3 regions of the Streptomyces sp. NPDC002476 genome follow, and region 3 is predicted to be linked to each of the others. Evidence: riboswitches for the same ligand, from Rfam matches in the RefSeq annotation. Region 3 holds a riboswitch; each other region holds the start of a gene.
What was found. Region 3 has a riboswitch for cobalamin ahead of ACFYXM_RS21415 (cobalamin biosynthesis protein). Riboswitches for the same ligand answer to the same signal wherever they lie in the genome.
Positions count from the first base shown of each region.

Region 1: linked by a shared signal. The riboswitch ahead of ACFYXM_RS22855 (prenyltransferase/squalene oxidase repeat-containing protein) and the one ahead of ACFYXM_RS21415 (cobalamin biosynthesis protein) in region 3 are both predicted to bind cobalamin.
Region 2: linked by a shared signal. The riboswitch ahead of ACFYXM_RS32700 (ABC transporter substrate-binding protein) and the one ahead of ACFYXM_RS21415 (cobalamin biosynthesis protein) in region 3 are both predicted to bind cobalamin.

Region 1 is NZ_JBIARH010000020.1:125,303-135,433, forward strand. It holds gene ACFYXM_RS22830 (hypothetical protein) at 1-738, opposite strand, end outside; gene ACFYXM_RS22835 (ECF transporter S component) at 1,050-1,844, opposite strand; gene ACFYXM_RS22840 (ABC transporter ATP-binding protein) at 1,991-3,709, opposite strand; gene ACFYXM_RS22845 (energy-coupling factor transporter transmembrane protein EcfT) at 3,706-4,977, opposite strand; gene ACFYXM_RS22850 (SCO2322 family protein) at 4,974-5,651, opposite strand; gene ACFYXM_RS22855 (prenyltransferase/squalene oxidase repeat-containing protein) at 5,648-6,931, opposite strand; cobalamin riboswitch at 7,046-7,173, opposite strand; gene ACFYXM_RS22860 (MBL fold metallo-hydrolase) at 7,249-8,289, opposite strand; gene ACFYXM_RS22865 (RNA polymerase sigma factor) at 8,791-9,300, shown strand; gene ACFYXM_RS22870 (hypothetical protein) at 9,297-9,989, shown strand; gene ACFYXM_RS22875 (hypothetical protein) at 10,105-10,131, opposite strand, start outside.
Region 2 is NZ_JBIARH010000048.1:1,571-11,701, reverse strand. It holds gene ACFYXM_RS32715 (ABC transporter substrate-binding protein) at 1-1,248, opposite strand, end outside; gene ACFYXM_RS32710 (ABC transporter ATP-binding protein) at 1,620-2,471, opposite strand; gene ACFYXM_RS32705 (FecCD family ABC transporter permease) at 2,468-3,595, opposite strand; gene ACFYXM_RS32700 (ABC transporter substrate-binding protein) at 3,625-4,590, opposite strand; cobalamin riboswitch at 4,710-4,892, opposite strand; gene ACFYXM_RS32695 (alpha/beta hydrolase) at 5,165-6,307, shown strand; gene ACFYXM_RS32690 (sensor histidine kinase) at 6,735-7,922, shown strand; gene ACFYXM_RS32685 (response regulator) at 7,894-8,595, shown strand; gene ACFYXM_RS32680 (hypothetical protein) at 9,280-9,654, shown strand; gene ACFYXM_RS32675 (GNAT family N-acetyltransferase) at 10,019-10,131, opposite strand, start outside.
Region 3 is NZ_JBIARH010000018.1:94,840-104,970, forward strand. It holds gene ACFYXM_RS21385 (ABC-F family ATP-binding cassette domain-containing protein) at 1-1,376, opposite strand, end outside; gene ACFYXM_RS21390 (hypothetical protein) at 1,691-2,995, opposite strand; gene ACFYXM_RS21395 (alpha/beta hydrolase) at 3,180-4,307, opposite strand; gene ACFYXM_RS21400 (class II aldolase/adducin family protein) at 4,502-5,182, opposite strand; gene ACFYXM_RS21405 (anion permease) at 5,397-6,665, shown strand; gene ACFYXM_RS21410 (hypothetical protein) at 6,741-6,971, shown strand; cobalamin riboswitch at 7,154-7,286, shown strand; gene ACFYXM_RS21415 (cobalamin biosynthesis protein) at 7,431-8,507, shown strand; gene ACFYXM_RS21420 (cobyric acid synthase) at 8,504-10,045, shown strand; gene cobN (cobaltochelatase subunit CobN) at 10,042-10,131, shown strand, end outside.

The sequences.
Region 1 (10,131 bases), on a different contig from region 3:
GGTGGGGGTGGGGGCGAGCAGCGCCGCGTACGCCTCCTCGTCGAAGTTCTGGCGGCGGTGGCGGCCCGACCGGTTCACCTCCGGGACCGGGTTGGTGAGCGTGAGCATCCCGTCGTTGGCGAGCTCCTGCACCCGCATCAGCAACGCCCTGACATCCAAGCCGAGTTCGGCGGCGACCGTCTGCACGTCGAGCCCGGACTCCCAGCTCCACAACAGCACGGAGTCCATGCTGGGCGACCAGACGACCGTGCTGTTCACCTCGAACGGGGGCGCCGGGGGAGGAGAGGAAGGAGGCGGAGGCACGGTCGGGGGCGTGGCCGGGACAGGCGGCACGATCACGGGCGGCGTGCTCATGCGCGCGCTCCCCGTCGTCCGCACCGTCATCTCCTTGCGCGGATGCGGCAGAGTGATCTCGGGAGCGGGAGCGGGAGCAGGAGCAGGAGCAGGAGCAGGGACAGGGACGGAGCCGGGAGCCGGACCGGAGCCGGGAACCGGGCCGGGGGCGGCGGTTTCGCCGGGTGCCTCCGCGGGCGTCCGCTGCTTCCGGCTCAGCAACTCCCGGGCGAGCGAGCGCGCGTCATGGCGGCCCACGGTGCGTCGTGCCGATCGCACTTCGCGTTCGTTCAGGCCCATCAGGTCCGCGATGGATCCGTCGTCGCCGACCGTGACGGCGAACGCGGCCAGCGTCCGGCTCCGCTCCGCCTGCGCCGCGTCCAGCAGAGCCTGCGCTCGGCGCATGCGTTCGTCGCTGACGCAGAAAGCTTCCGCCAGGACTGTGTTCCGATCCCAGAAATCACGAGGTTCCACGTATGTGACAACGCTCCGGCCGCTGACGGGAACGGATGTCAGAGCAAAATGCGCCTATATGGACCAACGGGTAATTAAGTCGTCCAAGTAAGAGAAAATCAGGCTTTTGCCAGGTGTTGACGCGGTGTGAAATGTCCCGAAAGCCCTGAAATCCGGGGGAAAGCAGAGGAAAATCAAGGGAACGACGAGGGAGCGACCGTCACCCTACCCGGTCATGGAGGTCAAGCGGATGCGCAGGCTCCTCACCCGTCAGGGGCGTCGAACGTGCCCCGCGCGTCGAAGGCGGCCCGGCGCGTGGCCCGGCGCAGCGCCTTCAGCAGTGCCGAGCCGAGGGCCAGGGTCAGCACCACGGTCAGGACGGCCCGGCCCAGGTCCCAGCCGAGCGAGGTCGCCGCGCAGTAGGCCAGGAACCGGACCAGGTTCTCGGACAGGGGATCACCCGCGTGGTACGAGATCCCCGAGCCGGTGCCGGGCACGATCGTCCATCCGTACAGGTTCATCACCGTGCCGTACGCGAACGCCGCCAGGAATCCGTACCCGGCGAGCATCAGCAGCTCGGCCCGCCCGCGCAGCCGGTCCGGGCCCGGCAGCAGACCCGCACCCATGGTGAACCAGCCCATCGACAGCATCTGGAACGGCATCCACGGCCCCACCCCGCCGGTCAGCAGTGCCGACGCGAACATGGTCACCGAGCCGAGCACGAATCCGAAGCCGGGGCCGAGCACCCGGCCGCTCAGCACCATCAGGAAGAACATCGGCTCCAGGCCCGCCGTGCCCGCGCCGAGCGGGCGCAGCGCGGCACCGACCGCGGCCAGCACCCCCAGCATCGCCACGGCCTTCGCGTCCAGCCCGGAGTCGGCGATCATCGCGACGACCACGCCGACCAGCAGCGGCAGCAGCGCGGCGAACAGCCACGGCGCGTCCTGGGAGTGCGCGAGACCGGAGCCCGCGTCGGCCAGCAGCGGCCAGCCGAACGCGACCACGCCGATCGCACTGATCAGCACGAGCGCGGCGATCGCGCGCGGCCCCAGACGCATCGGCCGTACCGTCCGGTCCGACCGCCGCGCGTGCCCGGTGAGGGCCTTGCGCCCCGTCCGGGCCGGGCCGTCCACTCGCTCCACAGGGCCTGCGGGTGCGCGACGCCCGTCCGCCACCTTCGCCGCCCGTCCCTCGTGCCCGCTCGTCACCGCTCCTCCAGCGCGTCACGGACCTGTGCCACGGTCAGCCACTCCTGCGGGGCGAGGACCTTCGCGGTCTGCGGGGCGAACGCCGGGGAGGAGACCACCACCTGCCGGGTCTCCCCGTCCGCGACGACCTCCCCGTCGGCGAGGATCACCACCCGGTGCGCGAGGTCGGCGGCGAGTTCCACGTCGTGCGTCGCCAGGACGATCGCGTGCCCGTCGGCGGCGAGCCCCTGCAGCACCCCGGTCAGCCGGGCCTTCGCCGCGTAGTCCAGACCGCGGGTCGGCTCGTCCAGGAGCAGCAGCGGCGGACGCGCGGTGAGCACCACCGCCAGGGCGAGCGCGAGCCGCTGCCCCTCGGAGAGATCGCGGGGATGGGCGTCGTCCGGCACACCGGGCAGCAGCTTCGAGACCAGCTCCCGGCAACTGCCCGCGGCGGCGCCCGCGTCGGTGTCGGCGGCGGCGCACTCGGCGGCGACCGTGTCCGCGTACAGCAGATCGCGCGGTTCCTGAGGTACGAGCCCGACCCGGCGCACCATCTCGCGCGGCGGCGTGCGGTGCGGGGTCCGGCCACCGACGAGGACGGTGCCCGCGGTGGGTTCGACCATGCCGACGAGCGCGCCGAGCAGGGTGGACTTGCCCGCGCCGTTGCGGCCCATCAGGGCGACCGTCTCGCCCGGGGCGACGGAGAGCATGACCCGGCGCAGCGCCTCGACGCGCCCGCGCCGCACGCCGAGGTCCTCGACCCGGGCCGGGACATCGGCGGCGGGCCCGGCAACGGGCGTCGCCGTGCGCGTGCCGCGTCCCAGCAGCCGGGCCAGGGCGCCGCGTCGGGCGGGGGCGGGCGCGGCGGGCAGCGGGGACACCAGGGTCCGGGCCGGGGCGGGCGCGGCGGGCGGTCGCCGGTCCGCGAGCTGTTCGCGCAGGCCGGCGGCGCGGCGCCGGGCGTCACGGACCGACAGCGGCAGCGGCTCCCACCCTGCCAGCCGACCCAGCGCCACGACCGGCGGACGGACCGGGGAGACGGCCATGACATCGGCGGGGGCGCCCATGACCGCGGCGGCGCCCGGCGACGGCAGCAGGACGACCTGGTCCGCGTACTGCACCACCCGTTCCAGCCGGTGCTCCGCCATCAGGACCGTGGTGCCCAGGTCGTGCACCAGTCGTTGCAGCACGGCCAGCACCTCCTCGGCCGCCGCCGGGTCGAGCGCGGACGTCGGCTCGTCGAGGACCAGGACCTTCGGATGCGGGGTGAGCACCGAACCGATCGCGACCCGCTGCTGCTGCCCTCCCGAGAGCGTGGCGATCGGCCGGTCCCGCAGCCCGGCCAGGCCCAGCAGGTCCAGGGTCTCCTCGACCCGCCGCCGCATCACGTCCGGGGCGAGCCCCAGCGACTCCATCCCGTACGCCAGCTCGTCCTCGACCGTGTCGGTCACGAAGTGGGAGAGCGGGTCCTGGCCCACCGTGCCGACCACGTCGGCGAGTTCGCGCGGCTTGTGGGTACGGGTGTCGCGCCCCGCGACCGTGACCCGGCCGCTCAGCCTGCCACCGGTGAAGTGCGGCACGAGACCGGAGACGGCCCCCAGCAGCGTCGACTTGCCGACCCCGGACGGGCCGACCAGCAGCACCAGTTCGCCCTCGGGAACGGTCAGATCGACCCCGGACAGGGTGGGGCGCTCCGCCCCCTCGTACCGCACCGAAACCTGCTCGAACCGGATCACTGGTCCTCCTCGGGACTCGGCCGCGTCTTCGAACCGGCGCCCACCGGCGGCGGAACGGGGGCCACCAGCGCGGGCAGCAGCCCCACCAGCACCGCCGCCGCGGGCCACAACGGGAGCACCGGCGCGGTCAGCGGTACGACCCCCGGGTGCAGCGCCTCCGCGTCGACACCGCCCGCCCAGATCATGGCCACCGCCACCACGACCCCCGAACCCGCCACCAGCCAGGCCCGCGCACCCCACCGGTCGGGCCGGTAACGGGTACGGACCGACCGGGCACCGCCCAGGCGCAGCCCGGCCGCCGCCGCGACGAGCCCGGCGACCAGCAGCGGCAGCCCGTACACCGCGCCCTGCGCGGCCAGCAGCCCGTACGTGCCCGCGCACACCCCGAGCAGCCCGCCGAGCGTGAGCGCGTTCGTGGTGCGCCGGACGGCGGGCGGGACCTCGGCGGTACGCCCGTAGCCGCGCGCGTCCATCGACGCGGCCACCGCGACCGACCGCTCCAACGCGCCCTCCAGGACCGGCAGTCCGATCTGGAGGACCGCCCCGACACCGCGGGTCGGGCGGCCCCGCAGCCGTCGCGCGGTGCGCAGCCGCGCCACGTCGGCGACCATGTTCGGCGCGAACGTCATCGCGACGACGACGGCGACCCCCGCCTCGTACAGCGCGCCCGGCAGCGACTTCAGCAGCCGGGCCGGGTTCGCGAGCGAGTTGGCCGCGCCGACACAGATCAGCAGGGCGGCCAGCTTCGCCCCGTCGTACAGCGAGAAGACCAGCTGCTCGGCGGTGACCCGGCCACCGATCCGGACGCCCTGCGCCCAGTCGGGCAGCGGCACTTCGGGGAGCGTGAACAGCGGATGCGTGCCGGGGATCGGTGAGCCGAGGAGGACGGAGAAGACCAGCCGCACGCCGACGACGAACAGCCCGATCCTGATGAACGCCCCGTACGAACGGGCCCAGGGCGCGTCCGTGCGGCGCGCGGCGACCACATAGCCCGCGACCCCGACGAGGAGTCCGAGCAGCAGCGGGTTGGTGGTGCGGGAGGCGGCGGTGGCGAGGCCCAGCGCCCACAGCCACCACGCCCCGGCGGGCAGGGCGTTGCTCCGGTTCGCCTCGGGTGCGCGCAGCAGCCGGTCGGCGGTGCGGGGGGCGCGGGTGGCACGCGCAGGGGTGACGCCGGTGGTGCGGGTGGGGCCGGTCGCCCGACGGCCGGTGGCCGGGCGGTCGGGTGCCCCGTCCCCGGTCGCCGGGCCGCTGGTCGGAGTGGTCATCCTCGGCGGCGGCGGGCCTGCACGACCGCGGCCGAGCCGAGGACGACGACGGCGCCGGCCCCGAAGAGCATCCCGGCGGACGGTCCGCCGCCGCTGGAACCGTCGGCGGACGCGGCGGACGTGGCGGGGGCGGACGCGGCGGGCTTCTTGTGCCCGTCGCCCGACACCTGCTCGCCGCACCCGGAGGCCGGGTACCCGGAGATGGCGCACAGCAGCGCGTTGCCGTCGTAACGCAGCGGCTTGGCCACCGCGGCGAGCGCCTCGGCGGTGCTCGCGTCCGGAGCGACCACGGCACACGCGGTCCGGAGCGCGGGCGGGGTCCGCCCGTCCGGAGCGTCCGCCGCGGTGCCCGGGTCGATGACGAGCGCGACCCGCTTGGACCCCTTCTCGGCAGGGGTGTTCGCGCAGATCTTCGCGAAGCCGGGGGCGTGGCGCGGCCGGGCCGCGTCCTGGGAATCCTCGCTCACCGAGAACCGGAAGCCCTGCACGGCACCGTCGTCCGGCCGGACCAGGGCGGGGCCCTGGGTGGCGTACGCCCAGCCCTCGCCCGAGCCCTCCCAGAACGACCAGTACCGGTAGCCGGCCGCCTGGGCCTCTCCCGCGCCCAGCACGGCCAGCAGCACCCCGCTCAGCACCGTCAGCACCGCGGCGGCGGCCCCTCCCGTCCGCCTCACAGCTGCTGGTTCTTCCGGCGGCCGCTGATCAGGAAGCCGACGCCCGCACCGACGACGAGGCCGATGCCGACGAACCACCACACGCCGCCGATCACGTCGTCGCCGCTGTGCACCCGGTCCTTCTCCGTGGCCTCGTACCCGGTGTCGGCGGACGGGTCGGGGGTCGTGATGGCCGCGGGCTTCGGACCGGTCGCGTTCAGCTTGTCGACCAGGTTCACGCCGCCGAAGTCGCGGGCGTCGTTCCCGGTCGCGTGCGCGGCCAGGACCAGCTGCGCGTAGGCGGCGGGGCCGTTCTGCTCGGCCCAGGCTCCGGAGTTCTTCTTCAGCCAGGCCACGGCCTTGGCGGCCTTGTCCTGGTGGCCCGAGGCGGACAGCGCGACGACCGCGTCCGCGGTGTTGCCGATGTCGGGCTGCGGGGCGGAGTCCTCGGCGCCCGGCATCGGGGCCAGGTCGAGATGGCCCTTCGCGGCGAGGGCGCCGGCGAGGTAGTGGGCGCCGTTCTGGGCGGCCTGCTCGGGGGTGAGGGCCGAACCGGAGGCCGCGGGGCGGCAGCTGGTCCCCTTGGCCGCGGCGTTGTTGCCGGTGGCCAGGGCCTTGCCCATGGTGCCGAGCACGGCGGCGGCGGTGGCGTCCGCGTTGGCCGTGAGCTTCCCCGCCTTGTCCGGCTGGTACGCGAACGCGCCGCCGTCCTTCTCACCGCACGGGATCGAGAGCGCGAGCAGCGGATCGTACGGGGACTTGCCGTCGGGCGTGACGATGTCCGCGAGCCGCTGCCCCTGCCGGGCGAGAGCGCCGATCACGAGGGAAGTGGAGTTGGCGTCGCTGGGCGCGCCTGCCGTGTAGCCCCAGCCGCCGTCCTCGTTCTGCACGGACTTCAGCCAGCGGACCGAGTCGTTCACGGTCTCCGCGTGCCCGCCGATCTCGGCGAGCGCCTGCACGGCGACCGCGGTGGCGTTGGTGTCCAGCACCGTCTTCGCATCGCACGGCTTGGAGGCGTCGGGCCGGTACGCGGCGTAGGCGCCGTTGGCACACTGCTGGCCGATCAGCCAGTCCACCGACTTCGCGGCGGGCGTCACGCCTTCGACCCGCTGCGCGAGGAAGGCCAGCGACTGCCGCCAGACACCGTCGTAGGTGGGGTCCTTCGTGCCGTACAGCCCGGCGGGCAGTGCGGCGGACGGCGTGGGCGACGGGGACGGCGCCGCGACCGCGACCGGGGCGGCCGCGCAGAGCACGGCGGCCGTGGTCGCGGCGAGCGTTGCCGCGCTGCGGCGTACGGTCATGGCGGGCGGGGCCTCTCCTGTGCGGGGATCCGGACCGGGCACAGGCACGCTCACGCACCAGGCTCCGACTCCGTATACCTCGACGGTGCCGACCACCGGGGTTCCGGTGGTCCGAGCCGGTCACAACCGCGTCCAGGGCATTCCGACTCACCGTCCACGGGACGGCTCACGGCTGCGTGGTCAGTGCCGGATTCGCACCGGCTTCCCCCTGTACGCGCATGATGACGACCCACTCACTCTACCGGGCGACCCTCGGGCCCCTTCCGGGGTGCCCGCCGTCAGGCTGCGGCACACGTCCCTCGTACGTGCGTGACGGGTCACACGGAGATGTACGTCACGGGGTCGCTCCCCGCCACCGCCTCGGCGCGGCCCAGCTTCACCAGCCGCCGCAGATGCGCCTCGGCCTCCGCGACCGCGATGTTGCGCGAACCGTGCGGGATCCGCTCCCACGGCCGGTTCCACTCCATCCGCTCGGCCAGCTCCCACGGGGTCAGCGGGGTGGACAGCAGCCCCAGGAGCCCCGCCAGCCGCTCCTCGTGGTGGTCGAGGAGCTCCCGTACGCGCCCGGCCGCGTCGGTGAACGCGTACTGGTGGGCGGGCAGCACCTCCGCCACCCCGAGCCGGCCCACGCGCTCCAGGGAACCGAGGTAGTCGCCCAGGGGATCGGTGACCGCGTCGGCGTCCGGGTCCTCGTAGAGCCCGATGTGCGGGCTGATCCCGGGCAGCAGGTGATCCCCGGAGAACAGCCGCCCCCGCCCGGGCAGACCGGCCGGATGGTTCTCCTCCAGATGCAGGCAGACGTGACCGGGGGTGTGGCCGGGCGTCCAGACCGCCCGCAGTCGCCGCCCCGCCAGGTCCAGCAGCTCGCCCGGCACGATCTCCCGGTCCGGCAGCGCGGCCCGCGCCCCGGGCAGGGTGCGCATACGCCCCCGGTCCGCCGCCGCGGCCCGCAACGGCGCGAGGTGCGCCTCGGGCGCGCCGACCGCGGTGAGCTTGGCGACGAGGTAGTTCAACCAGGTGCCCGGCTCCGACTCCCGGGTGCGGCGCACGATCTCGGCGTCCGCCGCGTGCATGGCGATCCAGGCCCCGGACGCCTCGCGCACCTGCCCGGAGAGGCCGTGGTGGTCGGGGTGATGGTGGGTGATGACGATGCCGTGGATGTCGGTGACGGCCACGCCGACGGCGGTCAGCCCGGCGACGAGCGTGTCCCACGCCTCCGGATCGTCCCAGCCGGTGTCGACCAGGACCGGACCGCGGTCGGTGTCGACGACGTGGACGAGGGTGTGCCCGAGGGGGTTGTCCGGGATGGGCACCTCGATGCTGTGCACGCCCCCGCCGTGATCGGTCACCTGCGTCATGGCTCCCCTTTTCCCACTGCCCGGTCCGCTCACCGGACGTACGGCCGTGCGGCGCGGCACGGTGCGGTGCGCTGCGCTGCGCGCCGCCCACTGACCACCCGACCACTGTAACGAGAACTTGTTCCAGTGGTAGCCCTGGTCGACCATCTCCCGGGCGCAGTTGACGCACACCCCCGGGCCGGCTCGGATGGGCATCCGGGACAGCCCTTAGTGCCGCTCCCGGCAACGTTCGCCCCGTCGCGTCGCCCGGTAATTCCCCGAGCTCTCGACTTCGTTCGAGCAGGGAGGCCCCATCCGAGAGCTTGCGGCCGCCTTGCGATCGCACGCACCGGACGACGCTCCTTCCGGGCAAACCTTGCCGGTCACGGCACTAAGGGCTGTCCCGTAATCCGTGGCGTCGGTAGGCCGGGAAGGACGCGCGCGGACCGGGCCGGGGAAGAAAAGCGCGGAAAATCTCCCTGGCTCTGTAAGGATTCGCCCCGCGCATGACATGTACGGGGTGTGGAGAGCAACCAGACCGTGAGGGATTCGGGCCGGAGTGCGGGGTTCACCGCGTTGTACGCGCGGGAGTACCCCCGGGTGCGCGCCTTCGCGCACCGCAGAACGGGGGACCGGAGCGCGGCCGAGGAGATCGCCGCCGAGGTGTTCCGGATCGCGTGGGAGCACGTGCTGAAGGGCGGTGAGGCGACGCCCGGGTGGGTGTTCGTCACCACTCGGAACGTGCTCGGCAACCACTACCGGGCCACCGCCAGGCTGACCGAGCTGCACCGGCGGATCGGTGAGGAGATCGGCCGCGCTCCCGCGTCCGCGGAGGACTCGGCGGTCCTGGACACCCTCGACCGGCTGGCGGACCACCATCGCGAGGTGCTGCTGCTCAGCTACTGGGACGGCCTCTCCGCGGCGGAGGCGGGCCGCCTGCTCGGCTGCGGTGCTCCCGCCGTCTGGGTCCGTCTGCACCGGGCGCGCAAGGCGTTCCGTGAGCTCTACATCTCGTCCCGGGAGTCGGTATGAAGCGTTCGCAGTCCAAGCAGGTCAAGAAGTCCGCGATGTCCGCCCAGGGCGTCGCCTCGCTGATCCGGCACGCCGATCCGCTGCCGACCGGCGCGTCGGAGGAGGGTCTGTCGTCGCGTGCCAGAGGAGAGTTGGGCGTCCTGGTGGGCGAGGCCCGTCCCGTCCCGCTTGCCCGGCGCCCGCGTCGGCGTGGGGTGCTGATCGGGGCCGTCGCCTGCGGCGCGGCCGCGGTGGTGGCGGCCGTCGCCGTGCTCGCGGCCTCCGGGCCCGACGAGCCGAGCGGCGGACTCGTCGCCGATGAGCCCGACTACCCCTCGACGGCCCGGCTGGAGGGCGCGGCCGACCTCATCGTCCGGGCGAAGCTGGGCGAGGGCACGGAGCGGACCGTGGACGACATCACATCCACGGAGGCGCCCGCCGAGGTGCTGGCGACGGCCAAGGGCACCGCGCCGGGCGGGCGGGTCACCGTCTCGTACATCCCGCCCGGCTCGGGCGTGTCCGAGACGGCCGCGCTCGAGGCGGGGGAGGAGTACGTGTTCTTGCTGGAGCGGCAGGATGACGGCCGGTTCACGCTGGTGAACTCGGCCCAGGGGGCCTACGGCGTCAGCGGTGACAGGGCCGTCCCGGCCGGGGACAACGCGGTGAAGCTGAGCCCGGGGGTCCTGAAGGCGCTCCGGCTGACCGGCTGACCGGGGGCTCTGGAGATGCTCCGGCCGACCGGCCGGCCGGGGCCTGGTGACGCTCCGGCCGGTCGGGTCGGGAGCGGGCGGAAGGGGTGCCGCCCGGTGGGCGGCACCCCTTCGGTCACTTGGCGCGGGCCGCGCGGTCCTT
Region 2 (10,131 bases), on a different contig from region 3:
ATAGTCCGGCACCCAGCCCTTGACGTAGACGCCGTACTTGCCTGCGGCGATGTTCTTCTCGTACTGGCCGAACGGGACGGACTTCATGTCGGCCTCGAACAGCCCGCTCCGATTCAACTGGTCTGCTATGGTGCGTAGTTCGTCATCCGTGGCGGGACCATAGCGGCTCGGGGTGGACCAGAGCGTGAGCTTCACCTTCTCGGTGATTCCGGATTCGCGCAGGACGTTCCGCGCCTTGTCCGGCTTCGGACTGTCGCCGTACACGTCGAAGAACGAGGTGCCGTGGCCGGTGATGCCGACCGGGACCACCGAGTAGAGCGGCGTCGCCGTGTCCTGGTACACCTTGCTGACCAGGGAGTACCGGTCGACGAGGTGGGCGATGGCCTTGCGCACGGCGAGCTTGCCGACGACGGGGTCGGCGACGTTGAAGACCAGGTGCTGGACCTCGGCGCTGCTGCCCTGCACCACCGTGATGCCGTCCTTCTTCGCGGTGGCCGAGGAGTCCAGGGCGGCTATCGCCTTGGCGGTGAGACCGCGGTAGGCGATGTCGATGTCGTCCTTCTCCAGGGACGACCTCAGCGCCTGCTGATCGCCGCGGAACAGCTTCAGCGTCACCCCGGAGTTCTTCACCTCGGCGTTTCCGCGGTAACCGGAGTAGACCGAGAAGTCCGCTTCGGACTTGTCGATGGAGTCCAGCTTGTAGGGTCCCGATCCCACCGTCTTGCCGCCCCCGAGCAGGTGGTCCTTCGGATAGACCTGGTGGTCCACGATGGAGCCGGCACCCGAAGCGATCTTGCTCGGGAACGTCGCGTCGGGCACCTTGAGGTGGAACACCACGGTCTTGTCGTCCGGGGTGTCGATCGACTTGATGGTGGACAGCATCGGCGACGGCCCGGCCGGGTCGTCGATCGCGATCGTACGGTCGAAGGAGAACTTCACGTCCTTCGACGTGAGGCTGTGGCCGTTGCTGAACTTCAATCCGTCGCGCAGCGTGCAGGTGTAGGTCTTGCTGCCGTTCGAGAACCCGCACTCCTCCGCGGCCTCCGGCACGGGGGTGGAGGAAGCGGGCGGGAAGCTCAGCAGGGACTGGAACACGTTGTTGAACAAAAGCCAGGACCCCGGGTCGTACCCCGAGGCCGGGTCGGTGGCGAGGATGCCGTCGGACATCCCGACGACGATCCTGTCCTTGCTCTCGGACGGCCAGATCTGGTCCTCGGAGCCGCAACCCGTCAGCAGCACCGCTGTCATTCCCCCGACGATCAGAGTGCTCGACCGCCTCGTACGATCCATCACGGAAAGTGCTCCATACTGTCAGCCGGCCGCGAGGGTTTCCCCGGGCAACCGGATCGGGTCAGGAAGTACTGCGCACGCCGCGACCCAGACACTCGGCCCGGTCGGGCGTGTTGGTGCGGACCGAGCGGACTGCCGGGACTCGGTGTTCGACAGGAATTGTATGCACGGTGACTGACAGTCAGCTTCCGCTTTGGTGAACGGTAATCGGCCGAACGGCGAACACGCCCTGGGAGAAGGGTGGATGCGCCGTGCGGCAACAGGCGGCGACGGCCGGTCGCCGCCGCGCCGAAGGCGGGAGTGAAGCCGCCTCGCGCGACCCGGCCCGCTCACGGAACGGGCTCGTCCCCCCGGGCCGTCGTGGTCCGGCGGGGTCCCTGTTCCCCGGGCAGGAAGGTCACATGGGGCGCTCCCGTGCGGGGGTGGACGACGACCTCGCCCGCCACCTCGTAGACCTCGCGCAGCAGTTTTGCGGTGATCACCTCTGCGGGCGGGCCGGACGCGACGACCTCGCCCCCGCGCAGCACGTAGAGGCGATCGCAGTAGTACGCCGCGAGGTTGAGGTCGTGGAGCGCGACCAGAACGGCGGCGGGGAGCCGGCGCAGGATGCCGAGGACGTCGAGCTGGTGGCGTATGTCCAGATGGTTGGTGGGTTCGTCGAGGACGAGCAGCGAGGGCTGTTGGGCGAGGGCGCGGGCGATGAGCACACGTTGGCGCTCGCCACCGGAGAGCCCGTCGAAGGAACGGTCGGCGAGCAAGGCCGCGTCCACGGACGCGAGGGCCGAAGCGATCAGCCGGGCGTCCTGTGCGGTGTCGCCGTCGAGCAGGCCCTTGTGCGGGGTACGGCCCATGGCGACCACCTCACGCACTGTCAGGTCGAAGTCGGCGACGGGCTCCTGGACCACCGCGGCCAGAGTACGGGCCAGTGTGCGTACGGGCAGGCGCCAGACGTCGGTCCCGTCGACCCGTACGTGTCCGGTGTCGGGTCGCAGCACGCGGTAGACGGCGCGCAGCAGACTGGACTTGCCGCTGCCGTTGGGGCCGACCAGCCCCACGACCTCGCCGGGGCGGGCGGTCAGGGAGACGTCCCGGACCAGGCGGTGCGCACCGGCGGACAGAGTGACCCCGTCGACGGACAGGGCGGCGCCGCCACCGACGGCGCGTTCGGCCGCGTCGCTCATGCCGCTCCCCGTTCGTCGTTCCGCCGGGCGTCACGGCGCATGAGCCAGAGAAAGAAGGGGCCTCCGCACAGCGCCGTGAGCACCCCGACGGGAAGTTCCAAGGGCGCCGCGACCGTGCGGGCGGCGATGTCGGCCCAGATCAGGAAGACGGCTCCGCCGAGGGCGGCCGTCGGCAGGACGCGACGGTGGTCGCCGCCGACGACGAGCCGCACGGTGTGCGGCAGCATCAGCCCGACGAAGCCGATCGGCCCGGTCGCCGCGACCAGGACGCCGGTGACCAGGGACAGCAGGACGAACATGCGGGCCCGGAACCGGGCCACGTCGAGTCCCATCGTGCCCGCGGACTCCTCGCCCGCCAGCAGCAGGTTCAGGTTCCGTGCCTGGACCAGCAGGACGGCGATGCCGAGCAGCAGGGCGCCACCCGGCAGCCAGAGCGTGTCCCAGCCGACGCCGCCGAGGCCGCCGAGGGTCCAGGCGAGGACGGCACGGGCCTCGTGGCCCCGGCCGGTGGTGAGCAGCAACAGGTCCGTCACCGCGGTGAGCACCGACGCCGTCGCCACACCGGACAGCACGAGCCGTACCGAGGTGATGCGTCCGCCGGTGCGCGCGGTCGCGTACACCACCAGCAGCGCGCCGAGGGCGCCGGCGAACGCGGCGGCCGGCAGCGAGACGGGCCCGAGCACGCCCACGCCGAGCACGATCACCGAGACCGCGCCCAGCGACGCGCCGGAGGACACGCCCAGCAGGTACGGCTCGGCCAGCGGGTTGCGGATGAGGGCCTGCATGGCGGTGCCCACCACGGCCAGCCCGGCGCCGGTCACGGCACCGAGCAGCACCCGCGGTGCCCGCACGTCCAGGACGATCGTCTCCCGGGCGCGGGTCCAGGACGGCTCCTGCCAGTCGGCGCCCAGCGCGTGCGTCACGATGCCCCACACCTGGCCGGGCGGCACGTGCACCGAGCCGATGGCCAGGCCGGCAGTGGCGGAGACCACCAGCAGCAGCGCGAGGACGGTCAGCGCGAAGGGGAGGGGTACGCGCCCCGACCGGCCGCCGCGGCGCGGGAGCCACGCCCTCGCTCCGCCGGCCGTCCCCTCGGTCGTCCCGTCGGGCGGGGCGGCCTTCACGGGCGTTCCCGTTCCCGTCCCCGTTCCCGTCACCGGAAGCTCTCGGGATGCAGACCGCGCGCCAGGCCGTCGACCGCGTACGCCGACCGGATGCCGACGAGGGTCGCGGTCAGCGGCAGGACCACGAACCGCTTGTTCCTGATGGCCGGGACGTCGGCGAGGGCGGGCTGCGAGAGCAGGAACCGCTTCTTCTGCTCGACGCTGCCGGAGCCCGCGTAGTCGTAGACCATCACGGCCTCGGGCTTGCGGGCCACGACCTGTTCCCAGGAGACGTCCCCGAAGACGTCGTCGAGGCCCGCGAAGACGTTCCGGCCGCCCGCCAGGTCGATCAGGTCGTTGCCCAGCCCCTTGCCGCCCGCGGTGAAGGCGGTCTTCTCGCCGCTGTCGTAGACGAAGACGGGCACGTCGGGCCTCTTCCCCACGGCCGAGACGGCCTTGTCGACGCGCCCCCTCAGATCGGCCACCAGCGCGGAGGCGCGGTCCGGGACGCCGAAGACGTCGCCGATGGTGCGGATCTCGTCGTAGGTGTCCCGCATCGTCACCCGCTTCTTGCCGCAGTACTCCCGGTTGAGGTAGGTGTCGATGCCCGCCTCGGCGAACGCCTTGCGCGACCGGCCCTCGTTCTCGGCGAACGCGCTGCCGTAGCCGCCGTAGACGAAGTCCGGCTCCGCGTCCAGGACGGTTTCGAAGGAAGGCTCCCGCTTCGCCAGTTCGGGTACGGCCGCGAAGTCCTTCCGCAGCTCGGGCAGAACGGCCGAGTCCGGGAAGGCGGTACCGGCCATGCGGTCCTTCAGCCCCAGGGCGAGCAGCAGTTCCGCGGGGTGCTGATGGATGGTGACCACGCGCGAGGGCGGTTTGTCGTACGTCGTTCTCACACCGCAGTTGTCGACGGTGACCGGGAAGCCCTCGACCGTTGACGCACCGGCCTTCGGTTTCCCGGGGGAGTCGTCGGCGGTGCCGCAGCCGGCGGCCGGCAGGGCGGTGGCCAGGGCCATGACCCCGGCGACGACGCGCGGGGCGCGCCGGGTGCGCCGGGTGCGGGCAGGGGGAGAGCAGGGGCGGCGGCGGGGTATGCCGAAATACACGTAGAGCCTCCTGGGGAGTCCGCGCTCCTCAAAACGGGCCCGCGACAGGCCAGTGTCCTGACTCCCGGATCGACGTTCCCCCCGCCTTCCCGCGCGGCGCGCGGTGGCATGTCGAAGGGTTGCACTCCCCGGTCACAGTGGCGGGACCGTGCCGGATTCGCACCGGCTTCCTGTCTCCCGTCGCGGCGATGACCTGCCGATATTACGTTTGTCCGAGGTCGGCGCACAGAGGGCGCCCATGTGAGTGATCGCACGCCGGGGAACCGGGGCCCGTCTCCCGGCCGTTCCCGCCCCTTCCCGGCGCGGCCGGGGCGCGTGATGCGGGAGGCCGGGAGCGACCGGCGTCGAAGGCGCGGGGGTGCCGGTCGCCGAAGGCACGGGAGTGACCGGCGTCAACACGAGGTTCCCGGTGCCTCGCGTCCGACGTAAAGAGGTGGAAAAGAGGGTAAACCATCGTGCTGTGTGCGACATCCTCACTGGCGTGATGAGCCTGACGGGGACACCCTTCTTCCTGGCCACGATCGCGCTGGCCATCGTCAGTGTGCTGCTTCCCCTGTTGCTGTGGGGGCGGGTACGGGGTCCCGCCGTGGTGCGAGGCGCGAGCCGTCTCGCGATGGTCGTCCTCGCGCAGGGGGCGGCCGTGCTGAGTGTCTTCGTGGTGGTCAACAACACCAATGGTCTGTACGACAACTGGGCCGATCTGCTCGGCACCGGACACCATGTCGTCGCCGCCCCGGACCTCGGACGCGACGGACTCGGAAGTCACAAGGACCTGGCGAACGAGCCGAAGGTCGTCCAGGAGTTCGACCCGGTGCACGACGCCCGGATGGGACGGAACGTCCGCGTCACCCAACTGCGCGGGCGGGTGTCGGGGGTGCGCGGCGAGGTGTACGTATGGCTGCCGCCGCAGTACGACCAGCCGGCCTTCCGGCACCGGAGGTTCCCCGTGGTCGAACTCCTCGGCGGCTTCCCCGGTTCGGCGAAGGCGTGGTTCAGCAGCCTGCGGGTGCAGTCGCAGCTGGAGGCCCGGATGCGGAGCGGCGAGATCGCCCCGTTCATTCTCGTCGCACCCCGCACCAATCTGCTGGCCGGTCAGGACACCGGATGCGCCAATGTGCCGGGCGTCGTGGACGCCGAGTCATGGCTCAGCGTGGACGTCCGGCAGATGGTGATCGACACCTTCCGCGCACGGAGCGGCGCGAAGGGGTGGGCGGTGGCCGGTTACTCGGCCGGGGCGCACTGCGCCGTGAAGATGGCACTCGCCCACCCCGACCGGTACCGGGCCGCGGTGGGCCTGTCCGGCTACAACGACCCGGCCGCCGAACGGGTCTCCCTCACGGCCCGCGCCCCGGAGCTGCGGCGGGCCAACAACCCGCTGTGGATCCTGCGCCATGCGACCACCCCTCCGCGCGTCGCGCTGTATCTCTCGGGCGGACGCGAAGACGGCTACCGTGACGGCCTCGCGCTGCGGCGCGCGGCGGCAGCCCCGACACGGGTGGTGGTGGCCCGGGTGACCGGGCCGCACACCATTGGCCTGTGGAAGCGCCAGGTGCCCCAGGTCTTCCGCTGGCTGACGGCCGAACTGTCGCCGTGGGCGGGCCGGGTCGCGCCGGCGAAGGGCGTCTGAACCGACAGGAAGCGGTGCGGAAGGGACCGACGGCCCGCGGGGGAGTGGCCGACGCGGGGCGTGACGGGCGGTCGGGCCCAGGGACCCCCGCCGTCCGTCGTCACGTCGGTCGGCCGTCGTCATGCCGGTCGGGCGTCGGCCGAATGGAGTCGTCGGGGCCTCCGGCCGGGCGATCGTGACGACGGGCCCGGCGCCTCGGCCGGGGCGCCGGGCGGCGGTCCGGCGTACGGGCGGCAACCGCGCGTCGGAGGCCCGGGGCGTGGGCGGACACGGGTCCCGGGGACGGCGGCCGGGGGCGGGGGGACGGACGGGGGAGGCCGCGGGGCCCGTCCCGCGTGACGATGCCCGATGCGGTCGTCGACCCTACGGTGGTGCCATGGCGGTGAGCAGTGGTCGGAGAAGGGGGGAACGGTCCCGGTTCGGTGTGATGGACGCACTGGTCCTGGTCGTGCTGTTCGTCCTGTCCGTCGTGGCCGCCTCGATCGTGCCGCACGAGCGCGATTTCTCCCTGCGCTGGCAGGCGGTGGTGCTGGCGGGCACCGGTTGTACCGCGCTGGTGTGGCGGCGCCGTCACCCGGTCGGTGTACTGGCCGTGGCGGTCGGCTGCGGGGTGGCCTTCCAGCTGCTGGGATTCCGGGAGAGTCCGCTGGTCATCAGCCCCGTCCTGGTGTCGGTCTACACCGTCGCCGCGCGCACCGACCGGCGAGTGACCTGGATCTCGGCGGTGTCGTCGGTCGCCATCCTGGTGGGCGTCGCCGTGCTATGGGATCCGCGTTCCTGGCTGGCCCCGGACAACGCGGCGATGCTGGCGTGGACGGTGCTGCCCGCAGCCATCGGTGACGGGGTGCGCTCGCGCCGCGCCTATGTGGCCGCGGTGGAGGAACGGGCGGAACACGCGGAGCGCACGCGCGAGCAGGAGGCGCAGCAGCGGGTGGCGGCCGAGCGGGTGCGGATCGCGCGCGAACTGCACGACATCGTCGCCCACCACATCGCCCTCATCAACGCCCAGGCGGGCGTGGCGGTCCACCTCGTGGAACGGCGGCCGGAGCAGATCCTGGCCGCACTGGAGCACATCCGGGACACCAGCCGCTCCGCGCTCGACGAACTGCGCGTGACCGTGGGGCTGCTGCGGCAGTCCGGCGACCCGGTGACGCCCCGCGACCCGATGCCCGGCCTGGCCCGCGTACCGGCGCTCCTGGCATCGTTCGAGCGAGCCGGACTGAACGTGAGCCACAGCTGGCACGGCGTCGCCGAACCGCTCGCTCCGGCGGTCGACCTGGCCGCCTACCGCATCGTGCAGGAGGCCCTGACCAACGTGCACAAGCACGCGGGGGCCGACCACGCCCGGTTGTTCCTGCACTACCGCCCCGAGCGGCTGACGATCACCGTCGAGAACGACGGCCGGACCGGAGCCGACCCGGCCCGTCCGGGGACGGGCCACGGGCTCATCGGGATGCGCGAGCGCGCCTCCACGGTCGGTGGGCGGCTGTACGCGGGTGCCCGCCCGGAGGGCGGCTTCACCGTGACGGCCGAGCTGCCGCTGCGCCCCGGCCCGGTCATGGGCGAACCACAGAGAAGGGACGGGCATGACGATCCGCGTGCTGCTTGTCGATGACCAGGCCCTGCTGCGGGGCACGTTCAGGATGCTGTTCGACTCCACGGACGACATGGAGACGGTGGGGGAGGCGTCCAACGGGCAGGAGGCACTGGACCTGGCCCGTGCGCAGAGCCCCGACGTGGTCCTGATGGACATCCGCATGCCGGAGATGGACGGTCTCGAAGCCACACGGCTGATCAGCGAGTCCGACAACCTCACCGAGGTGAAGGTGCTCATCCTCACCACCTTCGAGGACGACGAGCACGTGGCCGAGGCGCTGCGCGCCGGTGCGAGCGGCTTTCTCGGCAAGGGCGCCCGGCCCGAGGAACTGCTCGACGCCGTCCGTACGATCGCCGCGGGCGAGGCCCTGCTGTCCCCGTCGGCGACGCGTGCGCTGATCGGGCGCTTCCTCGCCCAGCCGGATCCGTGCCCGGCGGGCGTGCACGAGCGGCTGGAGTGCCTGACGCGCCGGGAACGCGACGTCGTGGGGCTGGTGGCACTGGGGCTGTCGAACGACGAGATCGCGGCGCACCTGTTCGTCAGCCCGTTGACCGCCAAGACCCATGTCAACCGGGCCATGACCAAGCTGGCGGCCCGGGACCGGGCCCAGCTCGTCGTCATCGCGTACCAGTGCGGCCTGGTGAGTCCCACGACGGAACCGGGGCCTTCGCAGCCGTCCATGCAGTCGTAGTCGCACTTCCGGGAGTGTGGGGGCCGGGCACGGGAGAGGCCGTGGACCCGGGCGCGGACATCGGCGTGATGCCCTGCCGCCGGGCCGTTCGGGCCGGTGGTAGGCGGGGGGACCGGATACCGCAGCCGTGGTAGTCGGAATCGCTGCGGCGGGACGACGCGCGAGGGGCCTTCTCCGGGCGACAGTGGGATGGCGAACGGAGGTGTCGCCATGATCGAAGCCCAGGGCCCGGCCGAGCGGTACGAAACGGATGACGCGACCGGCGTCACCGGCCCGGCATCCACTGTCGTACGCCGCTTCACCGGCACGGGATCCGCTCCCGTCGGCCGCTCCACCGGCCCGGCGGTCGAGGCGACCCCGATGGGCGCCCAGCCCGTCCCGACCGGTCGGGCGGCTCCGTCGTCGGACACCACCGATCGCGTCCGCTCGTCCGGGCGGCGCACCGCGTACGGAGTGTCACTCCTCGGTTCCGGGGTATCCGACCTGCGGACCCACAGCGACCAGGGCCTGCCTCCGACACCGTCCGCAGAACGCACGGCCATCGGGAGGCGTCTCCCGGAACCGTCGCCCGCGCCCGGTGATCAACCACCCCTCCACCACGACTCCCATGCGCGATTCCCGCGCCCGGACCACTGCCACGACGGCCGCGCGACCGGCGCCGCAGCACAGGAAGGACCCCCTCCCATGTCCACTGCAACCAAGAAGCGCAGCACGATCGACGAACGACCTGCCGAGGCGCCCGCCCCCAAGGTCCCCGCGCCCGAGACGGCAGTCACGGCGGGCGGCCACGGCCACGCGGCGACCCCCCTCACGCACCGGGCCAGGGACGACTTCCGCGCTCCGCCCGCACACCTGCTGCTCCTCCGCGACGCGCTGGCCGACCGCGCCGTCCGCAACCAGGGGACGGGCACCGATGGCGGGGCCGGGCAGCGCCGGGGCGCACCCTGCCGACGCGTTCGGGCACACTCGGCCGGGGCCACGCAGCTCACCCTCTCCCAGTGGGTCAGCAGGACCGCCAGGATCGGGACCACGGCCGACGAGCACGCGGCCGCGAGCTGAAGGGCCCACCACCGTGAGCCGACGGGCCCGCGACCGTGAGTCGACGGGCCCGCGCCCAGCGCCTGCCGCGGTGAGCGGGCGGACCGAGGGGGGCGTCCGGCTCACCGAGCAACGCCTTGCGGGCCTCGCGGGTGAAGTGGACGAGGTTGTCGGCACCGCGCAGCGAGATGCCGGACGTCTCCGGCCGCCGCCGGAAGCCCACCTCGTCGACCGGCTGCGGAGGCCGCACCGCGGGCCGTGCCGCGGGACGCCTCGGGAGGCGCGGTCGGTGGCGGCCCGGCCGTGAGGGCCCGCGATCCGGGGGCGGACGAGTCCCAGGGCCTGAGGAGACCCAGGGCCTCACGGGCCTCAGGGGCCCGTGAGGTCAGAAGCGCTTGACGAGACTGACCGAGTGGTCGGTGACGGTGAATCCCAGACTCCGGTACAGGCCCAGGGCGCCGGTGGGGCTCTCGGAGTCGACATCCGGCACGGCGCGGC
Region 3 (10,131 bases):
GACACCACCAGCGTGGCCAGCGCGAGACGGGTCTTCTCTCCGCCGGAGAGCACGCCCGCGGGCTTGTCGACGTCGTCGCCGGAGAAGAGGAACGAGCCCAGCGTCTTGCGGACGTCGACGAGGTCGAGGTCGGGGGCCGCCGAGCGCATGTTCTCCAGGACCGTGCGCTCGGGGTCGAGGGTCTCGTGCTCCTGGGCGTAGTAGCCGAGCTTGAGCCCGTGGCCCTCGACGATCTGGCCGGTGTCGGGCTTCTCGGCGCCGCCGAGGAGCCGCAGCAGCGTGGTCTTGCCCGCGCCGTTGAGGCCGAGGATGACGACCCGGGAGCCCTTGTCGATGGCGAGGTTCACATCGGTGAAGATCTCCAGGGAGCCGTACGACTTGGACAGGCCCTCCGCCATCAGCGGGGTCTTGCCGCACGGGGAGGGCTCGGGGAAGCGCAGCTTGGCGACCTTGTCGGCGACCCGAACGGCCTCCAGGCCGGACAGCAGCCGCTCGGCACGCTTGGCCATGTTCTGAGCGGCGACGGTCTTGGTGGCCTTGGCGCGCATCTTGTCGGCCTGCGAGTTGAGGGCCGCGGCCTTCTTCTCGGCGTTCTGCCGCTCGCGCTTGCGGCGCTTCTCGTCGGCCTCGCGCTGCTGCTGGTAGAGCTTCCAGCCCATGTTGTAGACGTCGATCTGCGAGCGGTTGGCGTCGAGGTAGAAGACCTTGTTGACGACCGTGTCGACGAGCTCGACGTCGTGGGAGATCACGATGAAGCCGCCGCGGTAGTTCTTGAGGTAGTCGCGCAGCCAGACGATCGAGTCGGCGTCGAGGTGGTTCGTCGGCTCGTCGAGCAGCAGGATGTCGGCGTCCGAGAACAGGATGCGGGCCAGCTCCACGCGGCGGCGCTGACCGCCGGAGAGCGTGTGGAGCGGCTGTCCGAGCACCCGGTCGGGCAGGCTGAGCGCGGCGGCGATGGTGGCGGCCTCGGCCTCGGCGGCGTAACCGCCCTTGGTGAGGAACTCCGTTTCCAGGCGCTCGTACTTCTTCATCGCCTTCTCGCGGGTGGCGCCCTTGCCGTTCGCCATCCGGTCCTCGTTCTCCCGCATCTTGCGCAGGATCTCGTCGAGGCCGCGGGCGGAGAGGATGCGGTCACGGGCGAACACGTCGAGGTCGCCGGTGCGCGGGTCCTGCGGGAGGTAGCCGACCTCGCCGGATCGGGTGATGGTGCCGCCGGCGGGGGCGCCCTCGCCCGCGAGGCACTTGGTGAGGGTCGTCTTGCCCGCTCCGTTGCGGCCGACGAGGCCGATGCGGTCGCCCTTGGCGATGCGGAAGGAGGCGGACTCGATGAGGATGCGGGCGCCGGCGCGCAACTCGATGCCGGAAGCGGTGATCACGGAAAAACTCCAGGGCGGACGGACGGCGGACGGGGCGAGGGCGGAGTCGTCTCGACGCCGTTACTCATGCACGAGGAGAATTGCCATGCGGCTCATTCTACTGGCGGTGTGCAACCGCTTTTCCTCATGCGCCGGGGCGGGCGCCCGCCGTCCGTCCGGCAGCCGCCCCGGCCCGCTCCCCCGCACGGTTCGACCGGGCGAGACCTTCCGGTGAGCGGGGCCCGCCCCGTCGGGCGGCGCCTCCTCGAAGAAGCGCCGTTCCCGTGGGACGGCGGCCGGACGGCCTTCCCGGCGGACCGGGGAGGCCGTCCGCGTCAGACACCGCCGGTGTGCACCTGGAACGCGGCCCGGCGCACGGCCTTGGCCAGCGCCGGGTCCGGGTGGGCGGCGGCCAGGGCGACCAGGACCTGCACGGTGCGCGGATGACCGACGGCCCGTACCTCGTCGAGGAGGGCGGGCACGGTGCCCTGGACGGCCGAGTCGAGGTGGCGCACCAGCAGCCCGGTCTCGCCGTGGTCGGCGACCGCCGCCGCGGTGTCCACCCAGAGCCAGGTGGCCTCTTCCCGGCTGAGGACGTCCTGGGCGTCCTCGGGATCGGCGCCCTCGTACTCGGCCAGCCACAGCAACGCGTAGGGGCGCAGCGAGGAGTCGTCGAGGACGGAGCGGACCTCGGGCTCGGCGGGCGCGCCGACCACCCGGAGCGCCTCGAAGGCGAGCCCGCGCAGCAGGGCGTCCTCGCCGCGGGCGACGGCGAGGAGTTCGGCGACGGCGCTGCCGACGGGGCGGGCGGCGAGCCAGGCACGGTACTCGTCGCGGGCCGGGCCGGGGGTGAGCCGGGCGCAGCCGTGCAGCATGTCGGCGGCGGACTGCTCGATGTTGCCCGCCGGGCTCTGGGCGGCGACGCAGATCTGTTCCAGCTTGACCCAGACCGCCCAGTTGCCGAGCGGGGTGAGGGTGGCGTGCCCGGTGCCGAGGGTGAGCGCGCCGACGGCGGCCAGTCCCTCCAGGGCCCAGTCGAGGAGCCGCGCGACCAGGGCGGCCGGGTGTGCGGCGGGAGCGGGGACGGCCGGTTCGGGCGACGGCTCGTACGGCACCAGGCAGCGCTCCTCGTGGAGTTCCGCGACGCGCTGTTCGAGCAGGTCCAGGAGGGCGGGCACGGCGACCGGGCCGGCCGACAGCTGGAGGAGCGAGAGCACCTGGGGCACCGCCTCGACGGTCTCGGCGACCGCGGTGACCTCGACGTCGTCCGGCGCCGGGTGGACGAGGGACCAGGCGTCGAACAGCGCCACCCAGCCGCGCAGCACGGCGGAGTCGTCGCGGTCCCAGGCGCGCAGGCGCCAGCCGGGGCGCGCGGTGCCGCCGTGCAGTTCCACGAGACCGGCGAGGCGGGCCCGGTCCCAGCCGGAGCACACCTGGGCCGGGGAGAGTTCCAGGGCCGCCGCGGCCCCTTCGAGCGCCTGGGCGGCCGGGGGCGGGGCGCCCGGGAGCGCACCGTCGGCCGCCCAGCGGGCGATCCGTACGGCTTCGGCGAGGACGACCCTCGCCTGGCGGGCCAGTTCCGCCCGGGGCGGGGTGCCCTCCGGGGGGCGGGGCGCCGGCCTGGTGCGCCGGGTGGTCACGGCCTTGCGAGCGGTGGCGAGGGGTCGCGGGCGGACAAGTCGGAGCCTGGAGTCGCGCGGGGTACGGGACGTCACGGAGAGCAGTCTTGCCCCTGACGGCCCGAAAGCCCAAACGGAACCCGGATTCCCGGTGGACGGGGTGGTGACGGGGCCCGGAACCAATCACCCGATCCCGCGCATCGGGTCACATGAGGGGCGTCAGGAAGCGCCGCAGGGTCTCCTCGTAGTGATCGGGGTCGGCGTTCCACATCGCCCCGTGCGGAGCCTGCGGCACGGTGCGCAGCGCGATCAGTTCCGGTCGGCGGGCGGCGAGGTCGCGGGACGGCTGCCAGGGCGCCAGGGTGTCGTCCGGGCCGTGGAAGATCAGTGTCGGGGCGCGCAGGTCCGACGCGAGGGAGCCGCTCAGGAGGCGGGCGCCGTGCAGTCCGGCCTGTCCCTGGGCGGCCCGGACGGCGAGCGGCAGCAGGGCGGCCGGGACGCCGCGGGCGGTGGCCAGGGCGCGCAGCGTGGTGGCCCAGTCCAGTACCGGGGAGTCGAGCACGAGGCCGCTGATCCGGTCGCGCAGCGCGGAGTCGACGGCCGCGTGCAGCGCCATCGAGGCGCCGGTGGACCAGCCGTGCAGGACGATGTTCTCCGCGCCGTAGCGGACGGCGAAGCGGATCGCCGCGTCCAGGTCGCGCCACTCGGACTCGCCGAGGTGGGCGAGTCCGTCCGGGGAGCGCGGGGCCCCGGGGTCGCCGCGGTAGGCAAGGTCGAGGACGGGCAGGTGCAGGTCGTGCAGGAACGCCATGAGGTTCATGGGGTGTTCCCTGGTGGTGCCGAGGCCGTGCACGGTGATGACCCAGGTGTCGCGGGCGCCCGGCACGAACCAGGCGGGCAGCGTCCCGAGTTCGCCGGGGATCTCGACGTCCTCGTGGTCGAGGCCGAGCGCCGAGGAAGGGTCCCCACTGTGCAGCTGGGGTGTGATCCGGACCTCGGCGCCGGGCTCCAGGCTTCCCCGGTCGACGCGTTCCAGTCTGCGCACGACGGTGTCGGGGGCGTGGTGGGCGCGCTCGACCACCGGGCCGACGACGGCGTGCAGGCCGTCGCCCTCCAGTCCGTACGTCCCGGGCCGCAGGGAGGTGAAGGAACGAGTCAGGGTGACCCGGCCGGCCGCCGTGGCGTGCACGGTCAGTCCCCGGTCGGCGGGCAGCGGCCGCCCGGACGGTGCCTTGAGGGCGGCGTCGCCCGCGTACCGGCCGGCCGCGACCGCTGCCGCACCGAGGCCGAGGATCGTGGTGACGGCCGCTGCCGTGACTGTTGCCGGGCGCACTGTTCCAGTCTGGTGGGGCGGGTCGCGCCCTGCCACCCGGACGGGTTCGCCCGGCGCCCGGCGGGGGACGGCACGGGCCGCCGTCGGGCGCGCGGCGGAAGACGAAAGCGGAAGGCGGAAGCGGAAGGCGAAACGGAAGGCGGAAACGGCCGCTCGGCGGGGGCGGAACGGGCCGTTCGCCGGGCCCGGCGGGGTCAGCGCGTCTGCCCGTATCCCTTCAGCGCCTCCCGTACGTCGTCCAACTGGGCCGGGGTGAGCAGGGCCGGGGACAGTCCGGGCACGGAGACGGCGGCGAGCCAGAGCCGGCAGAGCCATTCCAGCTGCGCGGTCCGGTCGTACGCCTCGTCCAGGGTGGCTCCGTGGGTGACGGTGCCGTGGTTGCGGAGCAGGCAGCCGGTGCGGTCGCGCAGGGCGTCCAGCATGTTCGCGGCCAGTTCCTCGGTCCCGTAGCGCGCGTAGGCCGCCACCCGCACCGGTCCCCCGAGCATGGCGGCGGCGTAGTGGATCGACGGGACCTCGGGGACCAGGGTGGAGACCGCCGTGGCGTGCACCGCGTGGGTGTGCACGACGGCCGCCGCGTCGGTGTTCCGGTAGACCGCGAGGTGGAGCGGGAGTTCGCTGGTGGGGGTCAGTACGCCGAGGACCTGGTTTCCTTCCGGATCGACACCGACCACGTCCTGCCGGCCGAGCCGGTCGTAGGGCACGCCGCTCGGGGTGACCAGGATCGTGTCGCCGACCCGGGCCGACACGTTGCCCGAGGTGCCGACGACCAGGCCGTCCGCCGCCGTCCTGCGGGCGGTGGTGACGAGATCGGCCCAGGCTTGTTCGATCGCACCTTGTCGCTGATCGCTCACGTCCCGTCGCTGATCGCTCATGACCGTGATCCTGTCAGCCCGCCGGGCGTACGTATACACGACCGACCGAAGGAACCACGAAGAGTGACGACGGGGCGCGGGCGGCGGGCACCATGGCCGCGAACCGCCCCGAAGCGCCCCCAGGGACACCATGAAGCCCCGCTCAGTTCATCTCCCGTTCACCAAGGTTGCCTACCGTCAACCTGCCAATGACGTCGAACGATTGCCTGGGTAAATGGAACACATCACGCTGCTTCTCGCGATTGTGATCGTGACAGCTCTAGTGTTCGATTTCACGAACGGTTTCCATGACACCGCCAACGCGATGGCCACCACCATCTCGACCGGCGCACTCAGACCGAAGACCGCGGTGGCCATGTCCGCCGTTCTCAACCTCGTCGGCGCGTTCCTGTCCGTGGAGGTCGCCAAGACGATCTCCGGCGGGATCATCAATGAGGACGGGCTGCGCACGGAGGTCATCTTCGCGGCACTCGTCGGCGCCATCCTGTGGAATCTGCTGACCTGGCTGGTCGGACTGCCGTCCAGCTCCTCGCACGCCCTGTTCGGCGGCCTGATCGGCGCCGCGGTCATGTCGGCCGGCTGGTCCTCGGTCAACGGCGGCACGGTCGTCACCAAGGTGCTGATCCCCGCGGTCGCCGCCCCGATCGTCGCCGGGTTCGCCGCGCTGCTGGCCACGCGGCTGACGTACCGGATCGGCGGGAAGATCCGTGACGAGGCCCAGGAGAAGGCCACCGCCAAGGGCTACCGCGCCGGTCAGATCGCCTCGGCCGGACTGGTCTCCCTCGCCCACGGCACCAACGACGCGCAGAAGACCATGGGCATCATCACCCTGGCCCTGGTCACCAGTGGTGTGCTGCACCCCGGCGCCAACCCGCCGGTCTGGGTCATCGTCTCCGCCGGTACGGCCATCGCGCTCGGCACCTACCTGGGCGGCTGGCGCATCATCCGCACCATGGGCAGCGGCCTCACCGACCTCAGGCCGCCGCAGGGCTTCGCCGCCCAGACCAGCGCGGCCACGGTCATCCTCGCCTCCTCGCACCTCGGTTTCTCCCTGTCCACCACCCAGTCCTGCTCCGGCGCCGTGATGGGCGCGGGCCTCGGCCGCCGGGGCGGCGTGGTCCGCTGGTCCACCGCCACCCGGATGTTCGTCGCGTGGGGCCTGACCCTGCCGGCCGCGGGCCTGGTCGGCGCGGGCGCCGAGCTCCTGACCAAGCAGGGCACCTGGGGCGTCGTCGTGGTCGCGGCGCTGCTGGTCGTGGGCTCCGGCTCGATCTGGCTGATCTCGCGCCGCAAGCCGGTCGGCCACGGGGACGTCGCGCCCTCGGAGAGCGCCGTCGAACCCGCGGGCGTCGTCACCACGGCCATCGCCGCCGTCAGCCCGCCGCCCACCGCCGCAGCGCAGGACCTCATGACCATCATCCCGGCCACGCCCGCCGCCGCGGCCGCCGCCGCCCAGGACCCGGCGCGTCCCGCCGCCGTCTAGGGCGTGTTTCGAAAGTGCCGTGACCGGCACCGGACCGGTCACGCGGACCGTCCGCAGACCGTCTAAGGAAGCAGCATGAAAATCGACTGGGCAGCCCTCGGCTCCGTCTTCGGTGTCTCCCTCGTCGTCACCGTCGCGCTGGTGGGCGTCTTCACCCTCGGCATCGTCGGTCTCGCCAAGCAGCCCGAGGCGGCGGCCCAGGGCGGCTCCGGCGGCTCACGGGTACTGGCGCGCGCGGGCGCGTACGTCTGCTTCGTGCTGTGCGCGGCGGCGGTCGCGTACGGGATCTATCTGATCGTCGCCTGAGCCCTTCCCCTCGCACCTCCTTTTCGCAGCCCCGACGGGCCGGACGCACCTCGCGTGTCCGGCCCGTCGACGTGTCCCCGTCCCGATGTGGGCCTCAGCACACTGCCCCGCCGCAGGTCAACGGCGGGTTGACGGGCGTTCGCAGAGCGTGGTGGACTGCCGGAGCCATTTACGGCGACAGCAGAGGAAGCCGGTGCGAATCCGGCGCGGTCCCGCCACTGTCACCGGGGAGCGGTCCCCCACACCGGGAAGTCACGGCGCGCGCGAGCGGGCTGGAAGGCCGGGGGAATCGCGGATCCGGGAGCCAGGAGACTCTCGTCGCCGGTCACGTCGAACCAGGGCGCGGACCCTGAGTGAGGACATTTCGCCATGCCTGGCAGCCGTGCGTCCCTTGCCCCGGCGCTCTCGCCGAGAGCCGCCCGTACGAAGGTCCTCCGAGGCACGACGGCCGGCTGAGCCATGCGTGCCGATCGCGTATTCGCGTACGGCGCCACGGCCGGTCTGATCGGCGATCTGCTGCTCGGTGACCCCCGCAGGGGGCACCCGGTCGCCGCCTTCGGGCAGGCCGCGGCGGGCGTCGAACGCCGTCTGTGGCGCGACCACCGCGGGTGGGGCGCGCTGCACACCCTCGTCTGCGCCGGAGGCGCCGTGGGCGGTGCGGCGCTGCTCAGCCGTGCCGCACGCCGTCACCCCGCCGCCTCCGTCGCGCTGACCGCGGCCGCCACCTGGTCCGTGGTCGGCGGCACCTCGCTGGGGCGGGAGGCACGGGCCGTCGGCGGCGCCCTGGCCGTCGGGGACGTCGCGGTGGCCCGGGAACGCCTGCCGCATCTGTGCGGACGCGACCCGCACTCCCTGGACGGGCCGCAGATCGCCCGCGCCGTGGTGGAGTCCGTGGCCGAGAACACCTCGGACGCCGTGGTGGGCGCCCTGGTGTGGGGGGCGCTGGCCGGTGTGCCCGGCCTCGTCGGCTTCCGCGCGGTCAACACCCTGGACGCGATGGTCGGCCACAAGTCGCCCCGCCACCGGCGCTACGGCTGGGCCTCGGCCCGCCTCGACGACCTCGCGGGATGGCCGGGCGCCCGGCTGACCGCCGTGCTCGCCGTGGTCGCCGGCGGACGGCCGCGCGAGGCGGTACGGGCCTGGCGGGCCGACGCGGCGAAGCACCCGAGCCCCAACGCGGGCCCGGTGGAGGCGTCGTTCGCGGGCGCGCTGGGCGTGCGCCTGGGCGGAACGCTGGCGTACGGGGGCCGGGTGGAGCACCGCCCGGTGCTGAACGGGGAGACGGGCCGGGCGGTGGAGACCGCGGACATCGAGCGCGCGGTGCGGCTCTCGCGCCGGGTGGGCCTGCTGGCCCTCGGTGTGTGCGTGGCCACGCGGCTGGGCGCGGGTCTCGCCGCGCGACGGCTCGCGGACGTACGGGGCACGGGACGGGGACGGATCACGGGCGCGCGGCCCGCGGGCATGGGCGGCGCCGCCGCGGGGGCCGCGCGGCTCCTGACCGCGAAAGGCCCGAGCGCAGGACGGAGACGGACATGAGCGGCGGACTCCTGGTCGCCGGGACCACCTCGGACGCGGGCAAGAGCGTCGTCACGGCGGGCATCTGCCGCTGGCTCGCGCGCCGGGGCGTGAAGGTGGCGCCCTTCAAGGCGCAGAACATGTCGCTGAACTCCTACGTCACCCGGGAGGGCGCCGAGATCGGCCGTGCCCAGGCCATGCAGGCCGCGGCCGCCCGGGTGGAGCCGTCCGCGCTGATGAACCCGGTGCTGCTCAAGCCCGGCGGGGACCGCTCCAGCCAGGTCGTCCTGATGGGCAGGCCGGTGGGCGAGATGAGCGCGCGCGGTTACCACGGCGGACGGCAGGAGGCCCTGCTCGGCACGGTCGTGGACTGCCTGGAGCGGCTGCGGAGCACGTACGACGCGGTGATCTGCGAGGGGGCCGGAAGCCCGGCCGAGATCAATCTGCGGCGCACGGACATCGTGAACATGGGCATCGCCCGGGCGGCGCGCTTCCCGGTGGTGGTGGTCGGGGACATCGACCGGGGCGGCGTCTTCGCGTCGTTCTTCGGTACGACGGCGCTGCTCTGCGCCGAGGACCAGGCGCTGGTCGCGGGCTATCTCGTGAACAAGTTCCGCGGCGACGTGTCGCTGCTGGAGCCGGGCCTGGAGATGCTGCGCGAGATCACCGGCCGCCCGACCTACGGGGTGCTGCCCTTCGCGCACGGCCTCGGCATCGACGAGGAGGACGGGCTCCGGGTCTCGCTGCGCGGCGCCGTGCGCGAGTCGGTGATCGCGCCGCCGCACGGCGAGGACGTACTGCGGGTCGCGGTGTGCGCCGTGCCCCTGATGTCGAACTTCACCGACGTGGACGCGCTGGCCGCCGAACCGGGCGTCGTCGTCCGCTTCGTGGACCGCGCCGAGGAGTTCGCCGACGCCGACCTCGTCGTCGTGCCCGGCACCCGGGGCACGGTCGGGGCGCTGGCCTGGCTGCGCGAGCGCGGGCTCGCCGACGCCCTGGCCCGGCGTGCCGCCGAGGGCCGGCCGGTGCTCGGCATCTGCGGCGGCTACCAGGTCCTCGGCGAGCACATCGAGGACGAGGTCGAATCCCGGGCCGGGCACGTCGACGGGCTCGGGCTGCTGCCGCTGCGTGTCCGGTTCGACCGCGAGAAGACCCTGGCCCGGCCCGTCGGGGAGGCGTTCGGCGCGCCGGTCGAGGGCTACGAGATCCACCACGGCGTCGCCGACGTGCGCGGCGGCGAGCCGTTCTTCACCGACGGCCGGGGCCGCGCCCTGGACGGCTGCCGGGCCGGAGCCGTGTGGGGCACCCACTGGCACGGCTCGCTGGAGAGCGACGTGTTCCGCCGCCGTTTCCTGACCGAGGTGGCGCGCGCCGCGGGCCGGCGTTTCGTCCCCTCCCCGGACACCCGTTTCGCCGAGCTGCGCGAGGAACAGCTCGACCGCCTCGGCGACCTGATCGAAGAACACGCCGACACCGGCGCGCTGCTCCGGCTCATCGAGTCGGGCGCGCCGTCCGGACTTCCCTTCATCGCCCCCGGAGTACCTGGAGCACGCGTATGAACGCCCCCACGAGCACCGTGCTGTTGCTGTCGACCGCCGACACGGACCTGCTCGCCGCCCGCGCCTCCGGCGCGCCCTACCGGATC